DNA from 2 places in the Hydrogenophaga taeniospiralis genome. Region 1 is predicted to be linked to the other one. Evidence: predicted binding sites of a transcription regulator. Region 1 holds the regulator's gene; the other holds the start of a gene.
What was found. The regulator sigma-54, encoded in region 1, starts transcription at its own class of promoters, with help from an activator protein. The targets are predictions, from matches to a motif close to TGGCANGNAANCTGCTTT.
Positions count from the first base shown of each region.

Region 1 (7,901 bases):
CTGGCCCTGCCGGCCATCATCTTCAACCGCAAGGACGCGCTGCAGGACAGCTTTCTGGAACAGCATTTCGGCCTGCGCCAGCCCAACTACCCGCGCCACTTCGCGCCCGCCGTGGACGCTTTCGAGACCGCCATCGAACTCGGGCTGGGCTGGGGCATGGTGCCCGAGCACCACCTCGCGGGCCGCCCGCGCCTGCAGGAAGTGCTGCCCGGATCGACGGTGGACGTGGCGCTGTATTGGCAGCACTGGGCGCGCGAACCGCTCAGCGCGCAGCGCCTGACCGAGGCGGTCAAGGCGGCGGCGCGGACCAGCCTGTCGCCGCTGGCGGCGGCGCCTCCGCCCGCCCCGTAAAATCCCGCCCCATGCTCTCTGTCAAACACGAACTGCTGGGTGGCCTCGCCGCCGAGCTGGAACTGCTCTCTCCTGGTGCGGGCAGCCGCGCCGCCTTCGAATCGCCCAAGGTGGCCGCGCACGGCGACTTCGCCTGCACCGCCGCCATGCAACTGGCCAAACCGCTCAAGCTCAACCCGCGCCAGCTCGCCGACACCCTGCGCACGGCCCTGTTGGCGCAGCCGGTGTACCAGCAGTGGGTGTCCGACATCGACATCGCCGGACCCGGTTTCATCAACATCCGCCTCAAGCCCGCGGCCAAGCAGCAGATCGTGCGCGAGGTGCTGCGGGCCGGCGAGGGCTTCGGGGTGGTTCCGCCCAACGGCCAGCGCCTGATGGTCGAATTCGTCTCGGCCAACCCCACCGGCCCGCTGCACGTGGGCCACGGCCGCCAGGCCGCGCTGGGTGACGCGATCTGCAGCCTGTACCAGACGCAGGGCTGGGACGTGCACCGCGAGTTCTATTACAACGACGCCGGCGTGCAGATCGGCACGCTCGCCAACAGCACCCAGCTGCGCGCCAAGGGCTTCAAGCCGGGCGATCCCGAATGGCCCGAGGCCGCCTACAACGGCGACTACATCCAGGACATCGCCAACGACTACCTGGCGAAGAAGACCGTGCACGCCGACGACCGCGACTTCACCGCCAGCGGCGACGTGAACGCGCTCGACGACATCCGCCTCTTCGCCGTGGCCTACCTGCGCCACGAGCAGGACCTCGACCTGCAGGCCTTCGCCGTCAAGTTCGACCACTACTACCTCGAATCCAGCCTCTACACCAGCGGCAAGGTGGACGCCACGGTGCAGAAACTGCGCGAGGCCGGCAAGACCTACGAGCAGGACGGCGCGCTGTGGCTCAAGTCCACCGAGTACGGGGACGACAAGGACCGCGTCATGCGCAAGGGCGACGGCTCCTACACCTACTTCGTGCCCGACGTGGCCTACCACATCAGCAAGTGGGAGCGGGGCTTCACCAAGGTGATCAACATCCAGGGCACCGACCACCACGGCACCATCGCCCGCGTGCGCGCCGGCCTGCAGGCCGCGAACGTCGGCATTCCACAGGGCTACCCCGACTACGTGCTGCACACCATGGTGCGCGTGGTCAAGGGCGGTGAAGAGGTCAAGATCAGCAAGCGCGCCGGCAGCTACGTGACCCTGCGCGACCTGATCGAATGGACCAGCAAGGACGCGGTGCGCTTCTTCCTGCTCTCCCGCAAGCCCGACACCGAGTACACGTTTGACGTGGACCTGGCGGTGCAGAAGAACAACGACAACCCGGTCTATTACGTGCAGTACGCCCATGCGCGCATCTGCTCGGTGCTGGCGGCCTGGGGTGGCGACGCGGCTTCGCTGAAAGACGTGGACCTCTCGGCGCTGGACAGCCCGGCCGCCCAGGCGCTGATGCTGCTGCTGGCGAAATACCCCGCCATGCTGGCCGACGCCGCGCGCGACTTCGCGCCGCACGATGTCACTTTCTACTTGCGCGAGCTGGCCGCCTGCTACCACAGCTACTACGACGCCGAGCGCATCCTGGTGGACGACGAGGCGGTGAAAAAGGCCCGTCTGGCCCTCGTCGCGGCCACCGCGCAGGTGTTGCACAATGGTTTGAAGGTGCTGGGCGTGAGTGCCCCGCAGAAGATGTGATGACGAAAGCCCGTATGAAAACCCGTTCTCCTTCCGCCCGTTCGCACGTGGGCGGAACCCTCATTGGCTTCGTGATCGGGGTGCTGGTGGGGCTGGCTGGCGCGCTGGCGGTGGCGATCTACGTCACCAAGGTGCCCATGCCCTTCGTGGACCGCGGGGTGTCGCGCAAACCGGCGCAGGATGCGGCGGAAGCCGAGCGCAACAAGGGCTGGAATCCGAACGCGGTGCTGGGCGGCAAACCCGCCCCGGTGCCCGGTACTGGCAACGAAGCCGGGGCCATCGTGGTGCCCCCGGCCGATGGCAAGCCGCTGCCGCCGGCCGCCGCTCCGAAGGCGCCCCCCGCGTCTGCCGCGCAACCGCAGGGCGACCCCATCGAGGATCTGCTGCGTTCGCGCCCGAAGGCCGACAGTGCGCCCGCCGCGCCCACCGCAGAGGCTCCCGCCAGCGGTGCCCCGAACCCGGCCACGGCCGACCCCTTCACGTATTTCGTGCAGGCCGGGGCGTTCAGAAACCCCGACGAGGCCGATGCGCAGCGCGCCAGGCTGGCCATGCTGGGCATGGCCGCCGAGGTCAGTGAGCGCGAGCAGTCCGGGCAGAAGGTGTACCGGGTGCGCGTGGGGCCGTTCGCGCAGAAGGCCATGGCCGACGCCACGCGCGAGCAGCTCGAAGCCAATGGTGTGGCCGCTGCGCTGGTGCGCGTGCAACGTTGAGCGCGCTGAACGCCTGAGCCGAGGCGGTGCCGCGGAACTTTTTTCCGCAGGGCCGGCCCCAACCAAGCCCATACAAGGAGTCCGATTTCATGCAACGCCGAGTTTTTTCCCGCACCCTGTTGAGCGCTGGCGCCTTGAGTGCCGCTGGGGCCCTGCGTCCCGCGCTGGCCCAGCGCATCGGTTTCAAAGAAGGCACCGACTACCAGCGCCTGAGCAAGCCCGCGCCGGTGGTCAGCCCGCCGGGGCAGGTCGAAGTGGTGGAGTTCTTCGCCTACAGCTGCATCCACTGCTTCAACTTTGAACCCGTGTTCAACGACTGGATCGGCAAGAAGCCGGCCCACGTGACAGTGCGGCGCATGCCGGTGGCGTTCAGTCCGGACTTTGTCCCCATGCAGCGCCTGTATTTCACGCTGGAGGCCATGGGGCTGGTGGACAAGCTGCACCGCAAGGTGTTCCAGGCGATGCACGAGGAGCGCCTGCCCCTGACCACGCCTCCGGCGATCGCCGCCTGGATCGAAAAGCAGGGTGTCGACAAGGCCAAGTTCGCGGCCATCTACAACGGCGCGGCGATCCAGCAGTCCAGGGAAGCCACGGCCTTGCAGGAAGCCTATATGGTGGAGGGCACGCCCGCGCTGGGTGTGGCGGGCCGTTTCTACATCGGTGGCCAGGGTCCGCGCACCCTGTTGATCGCGGACAACCTGATCGCCCAGGCGCGCAAGTCCTGAAGAACCGGGCGCCGGCACGACCAAGGCCCGCCCTCTGGCGGGCCTTGTGTTTTCCGGGCCGCGACAAAGTCCGGTGAGGTGCCTGCGGGCGGGGTTTGCGCCGCTACAATGAATGCAAGATTTGTGCCCCTGAAAAGCCATGCCTCAAAACACCTTTGCCCCCAGATTGCTTTCGCGCTTCATCATCGCGGCCCTTGGCCTGACGTTGGTCGCCGCTGCTCACGCAGAGCTGGCCGACAAGGACAAGCCGATGAACATCGAGGCGGATGCGCTGCGCTACGACGACGCCCGACAGAGCAGCGTGTTCACCGGCAACGTGGTCGTCACCAAGGGCACCATCGTGATGCGGGGCACGAAGATGGATGTCCGCCAGGACCCGCAGGGCAACCAGTTCGGCAACCTGTACGGCTCCGCGGCCAAGCCCGGTTTCTTCCGCCAGAAGCGCGAGGCGCTGGAGGAGTGGATCGAGGGTGAAGGCGAACACATCGAATACAACAGCCAGGCCGAGACGGTGGTTTTCACCGGCAGCGCCGTGCTGCGCCGCTACCGCGGGACCCTGATCAACGACGAGAGCCTGGGCAACGAGATCACCTACAACAGCCGCACCGAGGTCTTCACCGTCAAGGGCGGTGTGAGCAACCGCACGGCGGCCAATCCCTCGGGCCGGGTGCGCGCCATGCTCACGCCCATCCCCGACGAAGAGAAGGCGCCCGCGAAGCCCGCAGCGCCGGCCGATCCGGCCAAATTGCGCCCCAGCGAACAGCTCAACGAGAAAAACAAGTGACCGCAGCAGGTTTGGGCAGCGTGCCCGCTCCCATGGCCGTGCGCAGTCAACTGGAGGTGCACGGACTGCAGAAGGCCTACGGCAGCCGCAAGGTGGTCAAGAGCGTTTCACTCACGGTGGACAAGGGTGAGGTGGTGGGTCTGCTGGGCCCCAACGGCGCGGGCAAGACCACCTCGTTCTACATGATCGTGGGGCTGTTGCGCGCCGACGGCGGCGAGATCCTGCTGGACGGGCAGCGCATCGAGGCGCTGCCCATTCACCGGCGGGCCCGGCTGGGCCTGGGCTACCTGCCGCAGGAAGCCTCCATCTTTCGCAAGCTCACGGTGGAGCAGAACGTGCGAGCCGTGCTGGAGTTGCAGCGCGACGAGGACGGCAAACCCCTGTCCGCCACCGAGATCACGCACCGGTTGGACGAGCTGCTCAAGGACCTGCGGGTGGACCATCTGCGCGACTCGCCCGCGCCCTCGCTCTCCGGCGGGGAGCGGCGCCGGGTGGAGATTGCCCGCGCGCTGGCCACCCGGCCGCGCTTCATTCTGCTGGACGAACCGTTTGCCGGTATTGATCCGATCGCCGTGATCGAGATCCAGCACATCATTGGCTTCCTGAAATCGCGTGGCATCGGGGTACTGATCACCGACCACAACGTGCGCGAGACCCTGGGTATCTGCGATCACGCCTACATCATCAGCGACGGACAGGTGCTCGCCAGCGGCACCACGGCCGAGATCGTGGAGAACGCCGAAGTGCGCCGGGTGTACCTCGGCGAGCATTTCAGGATGTGATGCATGGGGCGCTTGTGTGTCTCATGCCCGCCGGCCCGACCCGGCTCCCGCACCGCTGCGCGACCCGCGCGCCGGGTCGCTGTCCCTCCGTTTTGCCGGCCTGACGCATGAAACAAGGCCTGTCGCTGCGCGTCTCCCAGCATCTGGCGCTCACGCCCCAGCTGCAGCAGTCGATCCGTCTGCTGCAGCTGTCCACGCTGGAGATGGCGCAGGAGGTCGAGCAGATGCTCGACGAGAACCCGTTTCTGGAGCGCACCGAGGAGCTCGCCGAACGCGAGGCGTTTGGTCTGGAGCAGATCGACGCGCCGGTGAGCGCGGGCGAGCAGATCGCCGAAGCCACGGTGGCGGCTGCCAGCGACCTGGCCCCGGCCGCCGAATTCGACGGCCCGTTGCCGCCTGCGTCGTCCACCGTGTCGCCGGTCGACGGCGGCGAAGGCGGTGAGGGCGAGGCGCTGGAGAGCCGGCTCGATGGCGCCGCGCCGATGGAAGAGAGCTGGGAAGGCGACGGCACGGTCGAGATGGCGCCCGATGACAGCGAGTGGGGCGGCGACGCGCCGCCGCGCAACAACAACTCGTCGGGCGACGACGACGAAACCGCCAGCGCCGCCGACCTCGCGCGCGTGCCCGTCAGCCTGCAGGACCACCTGCACGACCAGGCCCGCTGCCTGCGCCTGAGCGACGAGGACAGCGCCGCGCTGTATTTCCTGATCGAGTCGCTCAACGACGACGGTTACCTCGAAGAGCGCCTGTCCGAGCTGGCTGGCGCCTGGTTGCGGCTCTCGGCCCCGCCGGGCAAGCCGGTCGATCCGCAGGAGCACCTGGAGGAACTCGAAGCGCTCGAACAGCGCCTGGGCGTGGCGCTGCAGCTGCTGCAACACATGGAGCCTTCGGGTGTGGGCGCGCGCGACCTGGGCGAATGCCTGCGCCTGCAGATCCTGGAGCTGCGCAACAGCCCCGAGGCGCGGGCCGCGCTGGCCATCTGCAGCCAGCCGCTGGAGCTCATGGCCAAGCGCGACATCAAGCGCCTGTGCAACCTGTGTGGCCTGGACGACGCCACCGTGCGCGCCGCCCTGGCCTTGATCGCCCGGCTCGAACCCAAGCCCGGGCGCCGCTTCGTCGATGTCGAGCGCAACGTGGTCGTGCCCGACGTCATCGTCACCCGCGCCGGGCGCGGCTTCAAGGTCCAGCTCAACGCCGAGGTCATGCCGCGCCTGCGCGTGCACGACGTGTACGCCAATGCCATGCGGCAGAACCGGGGCGGACGCGACAACGGCGGCGAAGCCGGCCACGCCGCCATGCAGCAGCGGCTGCAGGAAGCCCGCTGGTTCATCAAGAACATCCAGCAGCGCTTCGACACCATCCTGCGCGTCTCCAGCGCCATCGTCGAGCGCCAGCGCAACTTCTTCATGCACGGCGAACTCGCCATGCGCCCGCTGGTGCTGCGCGAGATCGCCGACGAACTCGGCCTGCACGAGTCCACCATCAGCCGCGTGACCACCGCCAAATACATGGCCACGCCCTTCGGCACCTACGAACTGAAGTATTTCTTCGGCTCCAGCCTGGGCACCGAAACCGGCGGCAACGCATCGAGCACTGCGGTGCGCGCGCTGCTCAAGCAATTCATCGCCTCCGAAGAGCCGGGCAAGCCGCTGTCGGACAACCAGCTCTCCGACCTGCTGCGCGAGCAGGGCATCGAGTGCGCGCGCCGCACCGTGGCCAAGTACCGTGAGGCCTTGCGCATCGCGCCAGCGAACCTGCGCAAAGCGCTCTGAACACCCCCTGCCGTGAACCAACTCCAACTCTTTCTTCCCTGCGCCGCCGGCGTCGAGGACTTCCTCGCCGCCGAGGTGCAGCGCATCACCAACGAGCCGCTGGCTTTCAAGGCGCGTGGCGGCGTGGGGGTGCGGGCATCGTGGCGCGACGCCATGCGCCTGAACCTGCACAGCCGCCTGACGCAGCGCGTGCTGGTGCAGCTCTGGCACGGCGAGTACCGCAACGAGAACGACCTGTACAACGCCGCGGGCGACGTGGCCTGGGAAATCTGGTTCACCCCGGCGCAGACCATCAAGGTCGAGATCACCGCGCAGCACAGCCCGCTGACCTCGCTCAACTTTGCCGCGCTCAAGATCAAGGACGCCATCTGCGACCGCTTCCGTGCCAAGCGCGGCGAGCGCCCCAGCGTGGACACCACCTGGCCCGACGTGCGCATCTACGCCCACCTCACCACCGACAGCGTCACGCTCTACATCGACACCTCGGGTGAGCCGCTGTTCAAGCGCGGCTGGCGCGAAGACAAGGGCGACGCGCCGCTGAAGGAAACCCTGGCCGCCGCCATGATCGCCGCCACCGGCTGGGACGCCTGCGCCGACCAGCCGCTCGACGACATTCCCCCGCTCTACGACCCCTGCTGCGGCAGTGGCACGGTGGTGATCGAAGCCGCGCAGATCGCACTGAACATTCCGCCCGGCCTGCTGCGCCGTTTCGCGTTTGAAAAGATGCTGCCGTTCCAGGCCCACGTGTGGCAGGCCATCCGGGACGATGCCGTGCGCCAGCAGCGCGAGTGGCCGGCGGGCCACGCGCCCATCGTCTTCGGCAGCGACGTGTCGTTCCGCATGGTCGACTTCGCGCAGCGCAACGCCGAGCGCGCCGGCGTGGCCCACGCCATCCAGCTGCGCGGCGGTGACGCCCTGCAGCGCATGCCACCCTGCCAGACGCCCGGCGTGATGCTGCTCAACCCGCCGTATGGCGAGCGCATCGCCGCCGCCGGTGTGGCCGGTGAAAACGCCAGCGCGCGTGCGCTGCGCCAGGCGCCGCGCACACCGCGCACTTTCAGCGTGGGGCAGGCCGCGCCGCCCGCGCCCGGC
Region 1 covers NZ_JAHBAG010000001.1:1,451,883-1,459,783, forward strand. The annotation lists gene KIH07_RS07095 (HTH-type transcriptional regulator ArgP) at 1-351, shown strand, start outside; gene argS (arginine--tRNA ligase) at 363-2,036, shown strand; gene KIH07_RS07105 (SPOR domain-containing protein) at 2,051-2,746, shown strand; gene KIH07_RS07110 (thiol:disulfide interchange protein DsbA/DsbL) at 2,836-3,471, shown strand; gene lptA (lipopolysaccharide transport periplasmic protein LptA) at 3,611-4,255, shown strand; gene lptB (LPS export ABC transporter ATP-binding protein) at 4,288-5,037, shown strand; gene rpoN (RNA polymerase factor sigma-54) at 5,145-6,809, shown strand; gene KIH07_RS07130 (THUMP domain-containing class I SAM-dependent RNA methyltransferase) at 6,822-7,901, shown strand, end outside.

Region 2 (7,901 bases), 2.8 Mb from region 1:
GAACCGGCCCGACACACCATGCAGCTCGCCACCTGGAACATCAACTCGCTCACCGTGCGCCTGCCCCAGGTGCTGGACTGGCTGGCCGCGAACCCGGTGGACGTGCTGGCGCTGCAGGAGCTCAAGCTCGCCGACGACAAGTTTCCCACGCAGGCGTTCGCCGACATCGGCTACCAGGCGCAGTGCTTCGGGCAGAAGACCTACAACGGCGTGGCGCTGCTGAGCAAGGCACCCGCCAGCGAGGTCATCAGGAACATCCCGGGTTTCGCCGACGAACAATCGCGCGTGCTGTGCGCCACCATCGACGGCGTGCGGGTGATCGGTGCCTACTTTCCCAACGGCCAGGAACCCGGCAGCGAAAAGTTTGCTTACAAGATGCGCTGGCTTGATGCGCTGCGCGACTGGGTGCGCACCGAAATGGCCGCACACCCGCAACTGGTGCTGATGGGCGACTACAACATCACCTTCGACGACGCCGATGTGTGGGACCCGGTGGGCCTGCGTGAAACCATCCACTGCACGACCGAAGAGCGCACCCATCTGCAGGCGCTCATCGGCCTGGGCCTGTGCGACGCGGTGCGCCTGTTTCCGCAGCCCGAGAAAAACTACAGCTGGTGGGACTACCGCGACCTCGCCTTCCGCCGCAACCGTGGCCTGCGCATCGACCACATCCTGATCAGCGAAGCGCTGAAGGCCCGCACCACGGCTTGCGGGATCGACAAGGCGCCGCGCAAGAACGAGCGCCCCAGCGACCACGCGCCGGTGGTTCTGACACTCGGATAACAACCGAAGGCGCCGCCGGCGCGAAATGCCTCAACCCAGAATGCCGCGGAACTGGTTTCGCCAGGCCGCAGGCATTGCCCCCTGCAGGGGGTGGCGCGAAGCGCCGCGGGGGGTCACTCCAGATTCAATTCCTGGATCTTGCGCGTGATGGTGTTGCGGCCAATCCCCAGCTTGTGCGCCGCCTCGATGCGGCGCCCCCGGGTACTGGCCAGCGCGGTCTGGATCAACCGCGTCTCGAACCGGCGCGTGAGCACGTCCCACACGTCGGTGCGCCCCTCCGCCAGCAAGGCCTGGGCCTCGGCCTGCAGGCCCGCTTCCCACGCCTGAGGCACGCCGACCACAGGCACCGCCGTGAGCGGCTCGCTCGGCGCGAACACCATCGGCTCGGCATGAAGCGGCTGCACCAGGGCCTGTGGCTGGGGCGCCGTCAGCGCCTCTGGAACGACCGGGATCGACGGCGCGGCTTCTGGCGCCGCCATGGCCGGACTGGCCGCCGTACCCGCCAACGCCAGCACTTCGGGGGGCAGGTCCTTGAGTTCGATCACCTGGGCCGGCGCCATGACGGTCAGCCAGTGGCACACGTTTTCCAGCTGGCGCACGTTGCCCGGGAAGTCGAACGTGCCCAGCAGCCGCAGTGCCGCCTCTGAAATGCGCTTGGGCTCCACACCCAGTTGCGTGGCGCTCTGCTGCAGGAAAAAGCGCGTGAGCATGGGCACGTCTTCACGCCGCTCGCGCAGCGCGGGCAGACGCAAGCGGATCACGTTGAGCCGATGGAACAGGTCTTCGCGGAACACCCCTTCCTTGACGCGCTGCTCCAGGTTCTGGTGGGTGGCGGCGATCACGCGCACGTTGGCGCGCACCGCGCTGTGGCCCCCCACGCGGTAGAAATGCCCGTCGGACAACACGCGCAGCAGCCGGGTCTGCAGATCAAACGGCATATCGCCGATCTCGTCGAGGAACAGCGTGCCGCCATCGGCCTGCTCGAAGCGACCGCGGCGCATGGTCTGTGCCCCGGTGAAGGCGCCGCGCTCATGGCCGAACAGTTCGGATTCCAGCAGGTCCTTGGGAATCGCGGCGGTGTTGATGGCCACGAAGGGGCCGGCCGAGCGCGGCGAATGCTTGTGCAGCGCACGCGCCACCAGCTCCTTGCCCGACCCGGACTCGCCGGTGATGAGCACCGTGACCTGGCTCTGGCTCAGGCGCCCGATGGCGCGAAACACGTCCTGCATGGCGGGCGCCTGCCCGAGCATTTCGGGCGCCGCGCTCATGCGCTCTTCGGACACCTCCTCGCGCTGGCTTTCCTCCACCGCGCGGCGGATCAGCTCGATCGCCTTGGGCAGGTCAAACGGCTTGGGCAGGTACTCGAAGGCACCGCCCTGAAAAGCCGACACCGCGCTGTCCAGATCGGAAAACGCGGTCATGATGATGACCGGCAGGCCGGGGAGCTTTTCCTTGACCTTCTCCAGCAGATCCAGCCCCGAGCCACCGGGCATGCGGATGTCGCTCACCAGGATCTGCGGGCCTTCACTTTCGGGGGTGTCCGTCAAAGCCTTGAGGACCTCCTGGGGGTTCGTGAAACTGCGGGTCGGCAGGTTCTCGCGCAACAGCGCTTTCTCTAGCACGAAGCGGATCGATTGGTCGTCATCCACTATCCAGATCGGCTTCATGTGTTCTGTGTCCCTTCGTCAGGCGCGGCGTTGTGAGTTCGGTTTCATGGCAACGGAATCAGCAGTTTGAAATCCGTGTGACCCGGGACGCTCTCACACTCGATCAGACCATGGTGCTGCTGGACAAAGGTTTGTGCCAGCGTGAGGCCAAGGCCGGAGCCGCCATCGCGCCCCGACACCAGCGGGAAAAAGATGCGGTCCTTGATCGAGTCTGGAACCCCAGGCCCGTTGTCGATCACATGCAATTCCAGTGCCAGCCGATAACGCTGCTTGCCGAAGGTCACTTGCCGCCCCACCCGCGTGCGGAACGTGATCTGCGCGTCGCCCTCCGCGATGCGCTCGCCCAGCGCCTGGGCCGCGTTGTGCGCGATGTTGAGCACCGCCTGGATCAGCTGTTCGCGGTCGCCCCGGAACTCGGGGATGGATGTGTCGTAGTCGCGCACCACGCGCAGGCCCTTGGGAAACTCGGCCACGATCAGCGAGCGCACGCGCTCACACACCTCGTGGATGTTCACGTCGCCCACCACGTGCGGGCGCCGGTGTGGCGCCAGCAGCCGGTCCACCAGCGACTGCAAGCGGTCCGCCTCGTGGATGATGACCTGCGTGTATTCGATCAGCTCCTTGGACTCCAGCTCCATCTGCAGCAGTTGCGCCGCGCCGCGGATGCCGCCCAGCGGGTTCTTGATCTCGTGCGCGAGGTTGCGGATCAGCTCCTTGTTGGCCTGCGCCTGGTCGATCAAACGCTCTTCGCGTTCCTGCCGGGTCTGCTGCTCCAGCGGCAGCAGCTCGACGATGACCTCCCCCGGGGTTTCGGTCTGTGCCACCACCACATGCACGGGCAACGGCTCGTGCGTCGCACGCCGGAGCCAGGCGTCGTAACGCAGCGCGGCAAATTCGTTGCCGCGGGCGCCGCTCAAGGCGCTCTGCAACAGCGTGGGTTCGGTGAAGCAGTCTTGCAGCAAAGCGCCGGTGATGCTGCGTCGTGACATGCCCAGCGCATCCTCCAGTGCCGCGTTGGCATACAGAATGGCGCCGTCGGAAGCGACCACGGCCACCAGGGTGGCCAGCAGATCCAGCGAATGGAAACGCAGCGCGTTGGCCGCAGGCCGCGCCACCGGCCGGGCAGGCGCTGCGGGGCTGTCCGCGGAAAGGGATGGGGTGGGGGGGGCTGGCTTTTTCAAGCCGCTTATTTTGCGGCAGTTCCGGGGGAGCCCGCGGAACCATCGAGTCGGCTCAATTCGCGGCGGATACCCGCCACATCGGCCTCGGCCCGGGCCACGGCCGCCTTGAGCTCGGCCACGCGGTCCAGATAGCGCTGGTAGTTGCGCGATTCAATGCCCTGCTTCTCGGGCTCGCCGTTGGCGTACTCCTTTTGGGCCTGCGCCAGACGCTCTTCGGCTTTGCGCAGCTCCGCCGCGAGAATGGCACGCGCGTCGCTGTCACGGGCACGCTGCTCTGGAGAGTTGATGCGCTGCTCACCCCCCCCACGCGCGGCGGGCGTGGCGGCGGCGGGCCGGCTGGCCTGCGGCGTGATGCCCTGCACGATGGTAATGTTGCCTCCCTCCATCAGCTTGCAGCCACGGTTTTTGGCCACCTGGGCGTTGTTGGTGTATTCGTTGCCGCAGCGGTAAATGCGTTCCTGGGCCTGCGCCTGAACCACAAACAAACCAGCTGCACCGGCAATCAACCAACGAATAGCGTAGGGAGGCAAGGGAATCAACAACACGTCTCTCCAAGCGCCGGCGGCGCGTGTTCATCACATTTCAGTATGACCGAAAACCGTCCAAAAAGTGCCTGCGTCCCAGCGCAGGGTGGTGAATTTGCCTCACCCCATGCAAAAGGGACGGCGTCTGCCGTCCCTTTTGCATGGGGTCCACGGTAGCCGTGGACCCGGTGAGAACAACCCGGCCAAGCCGGGCCGGCCTTTACAGGCTGTAGTACATGTCGAATTCGACCGGGTGCGGCGCCATGCGGAAACGCGTGACTTCGGCCATCTTCAGTTCGATGTAGGCATCGAGCATAGAGTCGGTGAACACACCGCCCTTGGTCAGGAAACCGCGGTCCTTGTCGAGGTAGTCCAGCGCCTGGTCGAGGCTGTGGCACACGGTGGGGACCAGCTTGTCTTCCTCCGGCGGCAGGTGGTACAGATCCTTGGTGGCGGCTTCGCCCGGGTGGATCTTGTTCTCCACGCCGTCCAGACCCGCCATCATCAGCGCCGAGAAGCACAGGTAGGGGTTGGCAGAAGGATCGGGGAAACGGGCTTCGATGCGGCGCCCCTTGGGGTTGGCCACGTACGGGATGCGGATCGAGGCCGAGCGGTTGCGGGCCGAGTAGGCCAGCTTCACCGGAGCTTCGAAGCCGGGCACCAGACGCTTGTACGAGTTCGTGCCGGGGTTGGTGATGGCGTTCAGGGCACGGGCGTGCTTGATGATGCCGCCGATGTAGAACAGCGCGAAGTCGCTCAGGCCCGCATAGCCGTCACCGGCGAAGAGGTTCTTGCCATCTTTCCAGATCGACTGGTGCACGTGCATGCCCGAGCCGTTGTCGCCCGCGTAAGGCTTGGGCATGAAGGTCGCGGTCTTGCCGTAGGCGTTGGCCACGTTCTGCACCACGTACTTCAGGACCTGGGTCCAGTCGGCGCGCTCGACGAGCGTGCTGAACTTGGTACCGATTTCGTTCTGGCCAGCGCCCGCCACTTCGTGGTGGAACACTTCGACCGGGATGCCCAGCGATTCGAGGATCAGGGACATCTCGGCGCGCATGTCTTGCGTGCTGTCGACCGGGGGCACGGGGAAGTAGCCGCCCTTGACGGTGGGACGGTGGCCGCGGTTGCCGCCTTCGAGCTTGGCGCCGCTGTTCCAGGGGGCTTCGTACTCTTCGATCTCATACATCACGCGACCGGGTTCGTTGCTCCAGCGCACGCCGTCGAAGATGAAGAATTCGGGTTCCGGTCCGAAGAAAGCGGTGTCGCCCAGGCCGGAGGCCTTGAGGTAGGCTTCGGCGCGCTTGGCGATGGAACGCGGATCGCGGTCGTAGGCCTTACCGTCACCGGGCTCGATCACGTCGCACTGCAGGAATAGGGTGGTTTCTTCGTAGAACGGATCGATGTTGGCGGTGCTGGGGTCGGGCATGAGCTGCATGTCCGAGGCTTCGATGCCCTTCCAGCCAGCCACCGAAGAACCGTCGAACGCGTGGCCCGAGGTGAATTTGTCTTCGTCGAAGTGGGAAACAGGCACGGTCACGTGCTGCTCTTTGCCCCGGGTGTCGGTGAAACGGAAGTCAACAAACTTGACTTCGTTGTCTTTCACCATTTGCATCACGTCTGCGACGGTCTTGGCCATCAAATACTCCTGTAGCTGGGTGAGTGGAAATAAAAACGACGTACGAGTTAAGCAGTATTTGTGCCATTGCATGACGCGCGACACAGACCCGGAATGCCAATCCCGCTTGCTCGGGCGGAATTATCGCCGAGGCGGTGCACCATCAAGATCGGACGCACCGGTTTAAAACAGGCAACGCCAGGATGTGCGGACAAAACAGCAACGCTCTTCACACAAAAAGCACCAATGCAGTGCAATTCACAAAATAGCACCCATGTGGTGCAATCATTCAACGCACCATTTCAGGGCCAAGCTCGGCGCCACAGGCCTGCAGACCCGACAACAGATCGCCAAAGGCCGCCTCCACGGCCACCGGCGTGCCCTTGACCCCCAGTTCGATGTGCCGACCGAACTCCGGGTGGTCCACGCTGGGCAGACTGAACACCTTGACCGGATGCGTCTCTTCGATACGCTCCATGAGCGGCGTGAGGGTGGCCTCCATCGTGCCCATGACCACCACCGAACGCTCCAGCCAGGTGCCGGGGCGTTGCCAATGGCGGTACTGCTGATCCAGCACGGCTTCGATCATGGGCCAGGCCATCACGGGAAACCCGGGCACGAAATGCACCACACCACCGCCAGGGCCGTCGCACGAGAAGCCCGGAATCCGGTTGTAGGGGTTGTGGATGATCCGCGCGCCCACCGGAAACACACCCATGTTGTAGCGATGCACGTTGTCGGCACGCTCAGGGTCAAAAACCTGCCCTTGCTCGGCGGCGATGTCGCGCATGCGCTGCTCGATCAGGTCGCGCGCCTCGGGATGCAAATGCAGCGCCACGCCCAGAGCGGCGGCAGCGCATTGGCGGGTGTGGTCATCGGGCGTGGCGCCAATGCCGCCGCAGGAAAACACCACGTCGGCGCTGGCGAACGCATCGCGCAGTGTGGCTGTGATGCGCTCGCGGTCATCCCCCACACAACGGGCCCAGGCCAGCGACAGCCCGCGGGCGGCCAGCAGCTCAATGACTTTGGGCAGGTGTTTGTCGGCCCGTTTGCCGGAGAGGATTTCGTCTCCGATGATGATGAGTCCGAAAGGAGGTGGCATGGTCGTTTTTGATGGCATTCAGAGAGGTCCCATGGTGCCAGGCGGCGGCAGGCCCTGGTCTTCCGCGGGCCCCGCGGCGGGCAGATTCAATGGCCTCGGCACGGCCGCGTCGGCGCTGCTCATCTGGGCCTCGGACGCATCGCGCGGCGAGGTTGCCCGCAAATGCTGCAGTGCGGCCAGCGCGAAATGCGCAAACCAGAGCGATGCAAACGCGAACACCAGGGTGTAGATCCAGATCGCAACCGGCACCAGCAGCGGCGCCAATGCAATGACCATGGCCCCCGACGCCCATAACAGGCTGGGCGCCGCTCCCAGATAGCCGCTGAGCACCCCCATGAGCAAAAAGCTGCCCCGATGCTCACGCAGGATGCGCTTGCGCTCATCGGCGCTGGCATGTTCGGCCAGCGCGTCAAAGGCAAAGACCCGGTAGGTGAGCCAGCCCCAGATCAGCGGGGGCAGGATCAACACCATGGGAGGGACCAACCACAGCGGTATGGACATCACCAGCACCAGCACCGCGAGCACGGTGGACCCGAGCGACCACAACACACTCGCCAGCAGCGAACCGCCGTGCTTGCGCTCCAGCGTGGCAAAGCGCCGCTGCCCCACCAGAGACACCATGGCCGGCGTCATGAGCACAGCCACCAGCAGCAGGCACGACAACACGATGACCGGTGTGGCCAGCACCAGCACCAGCAACGGCGCAAACACCGTGCGCAGCGAGCCCATGCCCACGCGGTCGAGCCAGCTGAGCAAGGCCTGCATCAGCTCGTAGGCCTCCAGCCAGGCGGCCACGGACGCCACCGCCCCCTCCCAGAAAAAGTAGCCCAGCCCGAACGACACCAGCACCATCAGGATCAGGGGCAGGAACGAGAGCGCGATCACGCGCGGATGCATGCAGTAGGCGACGGCGCGCCAAAACGAATCGAACAGCAACTTCATAGGGACAAGAATACAGGGACTCCATACGCCCCCAGCTCACAAGAATACCCGCCGGTGGATACGGCCCGCAGCGCGGTGGCCCCGACG
Region 2 covers NZ_JAHBAG010000001.1:4,248,191-4,256,091, forward strand. The annotation lists gene KIH07_RS20345 (dihydrofolate reductase) at 1-2, shown strand, start outside; gene xth (exodeoxyribonuclease III) at 19-783, shown strand; gene ntrC (nitrogen regulation protein NR(I)) at 897-2,450, opposite strand; gene glnL (nitrogen regulation protein NR(II)) at 2,495-3,640, opposite strand; gene KIH07_RS20365 (hypothetical protein) at 3,637-4,173, opposite strand; gene glnA (type I glutamate--ammonia ligase) at 4,376-5,791, opposite strand; gene KIH07_RS20375 (competence/damage-inducible protein A) at 6,060-6,872, opposite strand; gene KIH07_RS20380 (EI24 domain-containing protein) at 6,891-7,814, opposite strand.
Region 2: a site for sigma-54 is predicted at 5,840-5,857, ahead of glnA (type I glutamate--ammonia ligase). Genes of this name have one in related genera too.